2 regions of the Kitasatospora sp. NPDC032150 genome follow, and region 1 is predicted to be linked to the other one. Evidence: riboswitches for the same ligand, from Rfam matches in the RefSeq annotation. Region 1 holds a riboswitch; the other holds the start of a gene.
What was found. Region 1 has a riboswitch for cyclic di-AMP ahead of ACZ5ON_RS02285 (CAP domain-containing protein). Riboswitches for the same ligand answer to the same signal wherever they lie in the genome.

Region 1 (3,398 bases):
GCAGCGGCATCTCGATTCCCCCTTCGGCCGGCGGGGCTCACGGCGTCGAGCCCCGCACTGTTCGGCGGGTGGTGCGGTGCGGATCGTGCTGCGCGCGATGCAAGCAGCACCCGCGCACGGCTGGGTGGTGCGGTGCTCGGCGGCGCGACGCGGCGTGCGGCGGTACTGGACGGCGGGCGTACGGCGTGAGTGGGAGCGCGCAGCGCACGCGGGGAGCGTACGAGCACGGACCGGATGCATTCTGCCCTCCCGAGCGGGGCCGCTAACCACCCCCTCGAGACGGAATGACGACCCTGACAGCTAATTGGGGAAGTCTCCCCAATTAGCTGTCAGGGTCGTCGCCGGGGCCGGCGACCGCCGACCCGCCCGACCGTGCGAGGTCCCGCCGTGCGCGCTCCGCTGCCCGGTTTTCCCGAGGTCCGCACCGCCCAGGGCACCGTCCGAGGCATCGGCCCTGCGGGGATCGCCTCCTTCCGCGGGATCTGGAGCGAGTTCGCGGCCACCGGGCAGGCCGGCTGGCCGCGCTACTCCTCTCCGGACCGGCTGACGCGGGCCTTCGCGACCGAGCGCCCGCAGGTGGTCGCACACCCGCACGAGGCTGCTCGGGCAATCTGGGCCGGCCACCCGATGGGCGCGCTCGACCTCAGCTCCTGACCCTCCGGCCGCTCCACCCGGGACTGGCGCCCGCGGGGCGGAGGCGCCCGACCCGCCCGGGACTGGGTCGGATCGGCCTCGGCCTACGCCCTTGACGGACGGGTCAGTTGGAGAAGTCCTGAGTGAGCCAGACGGTTCCACTGGCATCGCGGTAGACGGCGATGCCGATGTGGGTGAACTCGCTGCTGAGGATGTTCTTGCGGTGGCCGTCGTCCGGCGGCGTCTCGTTCAGCATGTCCTGGGTCAGACTGACCGCCATGGCGGCGATGTCCTGGGCCGAGGTGGAGACCCCGTTGCCGTAGCCTATGTTCTCCCCGACGGCGTTCCACTGGACGCCCGCGGCCGTCACCCGCGCCCCCAACTCGGCTTCGCCCGGGCACTGGTGGGACATGCCGCAGCCACCGGCCATCGTGTGGTTGTGGGCCTCGGCGCTGCTGGTCAGCCCCGCCGTGATGGTGTAGGCAGGCAGGCCCTGGGCGGCCCGTGCCTGGTTGATCAAGCCGAGCACCTGCTGCACGGCGTCCGAGCTCGAACCGGTCTGCGCGGCCGGGGTGGTGGGCGCGGCCGGAGTGGTGGGCGCGGCCGGAGTGGTGGGGGCGTGCGCGGCCGGGGCGGACGGCGACGCGGCCGGAGACGACGGCGCGGACGTGTGCGACACCGGGGCCGAAGCCGGCGCGGAGGGCCGCGCGGAGTGGGAGCCCTGGGACTCGCCGCCGGGGCGCGCAGTCGCGGACTCCGGTGCGTGGGAGGCCGGGGCGGACGGCGACGGCGAGGCGTGCGAGGCTTCGGCCGAGGCCGGAGCGGAGGGCCCGGCGTGCGGGCCGGCCTGGTGGTGGCGGTGCCGATCGGCGTCGCCCTGGTGCCGGTCCTGATGGTGGTCCTGCCAGCCGGCATGGCTCGCGTAGGTGTGGGAGCCGGGCGCGGCGGAGGCTCCGCTCGCGCTCAGCAGCGGCAGCATGAAGCCGGCGCCGGCGATCCCGGCGGTGGCGGCCAGCCGCGGGGTGTGCCTCCGGCGCGCACGGCGATGCCGGCCGGTACCTGAATTCAGCATGGGGCGTCCCTCTGCGACGCCTGCGAGGTGAGCTGTCGGGTTCGGGCCGTGAGGTAGCCCGGCCGCACACGGCGGCTTCACCCCTAGCCGCACTCGTCTCGCCCGCGAACGGGTCGAGCAGGGCGCGGCAAACTACCTGGTTCCCCCGCTCCTGCCCGGTGCACTGCTCGACGTCCGGCCGACCGGTGGACAGGACTCGGCGTCCCGGCGGCAGGGTCCGCAGGTGCGGACAGCCTGAACGCTAGGCAGATCGGCCTGCAAGACACAAGTTCGTATCATGCGCATCACATGGACATCCAGTGAAGATCTGATGGATAGCCATATTCACTGACGTAATCCTACATAAGTGACCTAATCGGACAAATCTCTCGACTGTTGATGGCGGTCGCGACGGCCGCCGCCCCCACGGGGGGCGGGGGCGGACGAGGCGGCCGGCGCGCGTCAGTCGACGATCGGCCCGCAGGTGCGGCCGCGCTTGAGTTCGAAGAACCCCTCGGCCTCCGTGACGAGCAGTATGCCGTCCCACAGCCGCCCGGCCGCCTCACCGCGGGGGATCGGGCTCACCACCGGGCCGAAGAACGCGTTGACCGAGCCGTCGGGACCGGGGATGTGGATCGCGGGCACGCCGAGGTCCTCGCCGACGGGGTCGAGGGCCACCCGGTTGCCGGCCAGCAGCAGCGGGTCGAGCCCGGCGTCATCGGCGGCGTCGGCGAGTCCGGCGGGCAGGCCCGCCTCCTCCAGCGCGGCCAGGTACAGCTCTCGGCCGACGGGGGCCTTCTCCAGGTGGATCCGGTTGCCGAGCGCGGCGTACAGATCCCGCAACACCCCGTTGCCGTGCGCGCGTTCGGCGGCCAGCACCACCCTGGCCGGGCCCCGCCGTTCGGCGAGCCACTGCCGGTACCAGTCGTCCACCTCGCGGCCGTCGTTGTGCGCGGCGAGACCGAACACCCGGAATCGGGTGCGGACCTGACGGACCTGCTCCACCTCCAGCAGCCAGCGCGAGCCGATCCACGCCCACGGGCACACCGGGTCGAACCACATGTCCACGGTCGTCGTCTCAACGGTCATCTCGGCAGTGGTCGCCATGTGTGAATCTCCTGTTCCTTGAGTGTCCGAGGAGACGCTATGTGACCAACTGGCCTTGGCTAAGCTCCAATTCGGATCAATCTGATTGGGCCAATCATGGATGTACATGTCACCCTCAGCGAGCGGGGCGATCGAGCCGCCCGGATCTACCGGCACCTGCTGGACGCGGTCCTGGACGGACGGCTGCGCCCCGGCGAACGGCTGCCGCCCAGCCGGGAGCTGGCCCGCCGGCTCGGGGTGTCCCGCAACACCGTGGCCTCGGCCTACGAGCGGCTGGCCGCGGAGGGCTTCCTCCAGGGCCGGGCGGGGTCGGGCACCTTCGTGTCCGGGCAGTCCGTCGGCACGCTGGCCACCCGCCGCGCACCGGCCGGGCCCGGGGCGCAGCCGAGGCGGATCTGGCAGTCCGTCCCGGCTGCTCAGGGCCGATCCCCGGAGCCCGTCTACGACTTCCGCGCGGGCACGCCCGACGGGCGACTGTTCCCCTTCCAGACCTGGCGGCGGCTGATCACCGACGAGCTGCGGCCGAGCGGGCTCGGCCGGGCCGACTACGGGCCGCCCGAGGGCCACGCCGATCTGCGCGCGGCCATCGCCCGCCACGTCGGCCTCT
Region 2 (3,398 bases), 290 kb from region 1:
CCTGGTCGAGCCGCTGCTGGATCTGCTGCTTGCTCTCCGCGAGGGTACGGCGGGCCTCCTCCAGCTCGGCGAGCTTGGCGGTGGTCTCGGCACGGCGCTGGTCGAGCCTGAGCTGCCGGTCGATCACCTGCCGGACGGCGGCGCTCTGCCGCTCGGCGGCCTGGTTGAGGCTGCGGGCCCGGGCGAGGTACCCGGCGGGATCGGTGTCCAGCATCAGTGCGACGGCCGGGTCGATGCCGCCGGCCCGGTACTGGGCGGCGGCCACCGCGTTGAGATCGCCGCGCAGCCGGTTCAGCTCGTCCTGCGCGGCGGCGACCTGGCCCTGCAGGCCGTCGGCCTCGCTCTGCAGACGCTTCTGGTACTCCTGGGCGGCGTTGAACCGCTCCGCCGCCCGATCGGCCTCCTCGTACAGCTGGTCGACCTGAGCCCTGACCTCCTGCTTCGACGGCGGCTCCCCCGGTGCGCCCGGGGCCGCCTGGGCCGGGCCGCCGAGCGTCATGCCGAGTGCAGTGGTGGCCGCTGCCGTGAGCGCCAAGGCGCGGGCCAGCCGCTGCGTGCCCTGCAGGGGGGAACGGCGGTGCATCGACATCGGGGCGGCTGCTCCATTCGTCCTCGGCTAACGTCCGGGGGCAGACGTTAGCGACTTCGGAGGAGCTAGTCCAAACCCTTGCAACACCGAATATTTGACCACTAATCGGACATTTACTCGACTAGCCCGGGAAGGCCGCAGGCCCGGCCCCTTGGAGACGGGGCCGGGCCTGCGGACGGGAGCGCGAAGAGGTCAGACGCGGATGATGGCCGCGATCGGCAGAACGGTGGCCGGCATGTACTTGACGTTCTCGCCGGTACGCGGAGCGTGGACGACCTGGCCGCCACCCGCGTACATGCCGACGTGGTGCATGTCGCTGTAGAAGATGACCAGGTCACCGGGCTGGGCCCTGGAGATGTCGGTACCGATGTTGGTGCCGGCCGACGCCTGCTCCTGCGAGGTGCGCGGGATCGAGACGCCGGCCTGCGCGTAGGCCCACTCCATCAGACCCGAGCAGTCGAAGGAGTCCGGACCCTCGGAACCCCACTGGTAGGGCTTGCCGATCTGGCTCTCGGCGTAGGCGAGCGCGCGGGCGGCGTACGAGCCCGACGCCGGCACGTGGACCGTGCTGCCACCGCCACCGCCGGTGCCGGTACCGCCGCCACCGCTGCCGCCGCCGAGGTCGGTGCGGTTCTGGTCGCGGGAGGCACGGGCGGCGGCGTCCGCGGCGGCCTGGGCCTGGGCCAACTGCTCCCGCTGCTGCTGGGTCAGCGAGTCGAGCAGCTCCCGGGCCTTCGCCAGCTTCGCCTGGACGTCATCCTTCTGGGCCTTGAGGTCCTGGGTGGTGGCGTCCAGCTCGCCCAGTTTCTGCTGGGCCTCGGCCTTCTGCTGGTCCAGCTTCGCCTGGTCGGCCTTGAGCGTCTTGAGCGCGTCGGCCTGCGAGAGGCCGATCTGCTGGACCGAGTCGGCCCGGGAGAGGAAGGAGTCCGGCGAGCTGGAGAGCATCAGCTGCACGGTCGGGGATATGCCGCCGTTGCGGTACTGCTCGGCCGCGACCTCGGCCAGCCCGGACTGCACGGTGCTCACCTGCGCCTGTTGGCGGGCCACCTGGTCCTGCAGGTCGTTGACCTGCTTCTGCAGTTCCTGCTGCTTCTCGTTGGCCGCGTCGTACTTCTCGCTGGCGACCTCGGCCTGGTCGTTGAGCTGGTCGACCTGGGTCTTGACCTCGTCCAGGGTCGGCTTCGGGTCGGCGTGCGCACCGACCTGGGAGGAGATGGCCACCGCGGTCGCGGCTGTCGCCGTCATGATCGACACGCGGACACGGCTTGCAGGCTTGGGACGACGATGGGACGCCACGAAGGCGGACTCCTTCTTCCTACGTCCGCCTACCGGGTGAGCTGACGGGTTCGGGCTGGAAGACATGCCCTACGACGCCTCACCGGCCCGCGTCCCCGACGGCCGGCCGGCCTGGCGCCGATTCACCCCGAGGAACGTGGTTCCCCGGCTCCGATCCGCAGCACCCCCAACAGGGGCTTCCCCGTGGACAGTTGAACTGCCCGTGCTGCCTCTCGGACTCGGCGGTAACCACCGCCGCCACCCTGGCTGGGTGATCGACTGTACGGTGGTTCAGCTCCCGACCCTAGTAACGAAACCGTGATCCGTTCAAATCCTTGTCAGAAAAAATTCTGAGTCAACGCCAAGTTCATTTGTGAACCGACCGTGCGTGACAACTCGGATACCGACGGCTGACATGCTTTCACGAAAACGGCCCGCCGAAGTGCCCTGCATCACAGGACGGTTTCGGCGGGCCGGGAAGCCGGACTCGCAGCGGTCGTCAGACCCTGCGGATGGTGAGGATCAGCATCGCGTCCGCCTTCATCGTCCGCACCACGTCACCGGTGTGCGGGGCGTGCACCACCATGCCGTTGCCGATGTACATCCCGACGTGGTGCGCGTCGCTGCCGTAGATGACCAGGTCGCCGGGCTGTGCCTGGTCCAGCGAGGGCACCCGGGAACCGACCGAGGCCTGCTCCTGCGAGGTGCGCGGCAGCGAGACACCCGCCTGCGCGTACGACCAGACCATCAGGCCCGAGCAGTCGAAGGTGGTCGCACCCTCGGCACCCCAGACGTACTCCGAACCCCGCTTGCTCAGCGCCGCGTTGACCGCGACGCCGGCGTAGCCGCCCGCGCTCGGCAGCGAGCCGAGGTCGGCCCGGGAGTCGCCGCGCGAGGCACGGTCGGCCGCCTCGACGGCGGCCCGCTCCTGTGCGGTGAGCGAGTTCAGCAGGTTCTTGGCGTCCTGCAGCTTCTGCTGCACCTGGGCCTTGGCGTCGTTCAGCTCCTGGGTGTTGCGGTCCAGCTCGGCGAGGACGGACGCCGCCTCCTGCTTCTGCTGGTCCAGGCGGGCCTGCTGCTCCTTCAGCGCCTTCAGGATGTCGGCCTCGGTCTGGTTGATCTGCTGAGCGCTGGACGCCTGCTCCAGGTAGCCGTCCGGGTTGGACGAGAGCATCAGGGTCACGGACGGGTCGATACCGCCCGAGCGGTACTGGTCACCGGCCACTGCCGACAGGCTGGTCTGCAGCTGCGTCAGCTGCTCCTGACCGCGCGCGACCTGGTCCTGGAGCTGGTCGGCCTGCTTGCGCAGCTGGTCGGCCCGCTCCTGGGCGCCGTTGAACTTCTCGGCCGCCTGCTCCTGCTCGGTGTTCAGCTGGTCGATCTGGACCTTGACCTCGTCCTTGCTCGGCTGGGCGGGCGCCGCGTGGGCACTCGCGTTGGCCGACAGGGCGACCGCGGTCGCAGCTGCAGCGGTCAGCACGGACACCCGCGCGCGGCTCGGCTGCTTGGGACGGCGGTGGCTGGCCAAAGGACT

Region 2: another riboswitch for cyclic di-AMP. It lies ahead of ACZ5ON_RS01010 (C40 family peptidase); the one in region 1 lies ahead of ACZ5ON_RS02285 (CAP domain-containing protein).

The regions. Positions count from the first base shown of each region.
Region 1 covers NZ_JBVIMH010000001.1:519,959-523,356, reverse strand. Annotated here, with positions in the region: gene ACZ5ON_RS02295 (NAD(P)/FAD-dependent oxidoreductase) at 1-10, opposite strand, end outside; gene ACZ5ON_RS02290 (hypothetical protein) at 388-654, shown strand; gene ACZ5ON_RS02285 (CAP domain-containing protein) at 758-1,705, opposite strand; cyclic di-AMP (ydaO/yuaA leader) riboswitch at 1,708-1,876, opposite strand; gene ACZ5ON_RS02280 (DsbA family protein) at 2,147-2,791, opposite strand; gene pdxR (MocR-like pyridoxine biosynthesis transcription factor PdxR) at 2,888-3,398, shown strand, end outside.
Region 2 covers NZ_JBVIMH010000001.1:229,356-232,753, reverse strand. Annotated here, with positions in the region: gene ACZ5ON_RS01015 (C40 family peptidase) at 1-589, opposite strand, end outside; gene ACZ5ON_RS01010 (C40 family peptidase) at 782-1,885, opposite strand; cyclic di-AMP (ydaO/yuaA leader) riboswitch at 1,896-2,058, opposite strand; gene ACZ5ON_RS01005 (C40 family peptidase) at 2,364-3,392, opposite strand.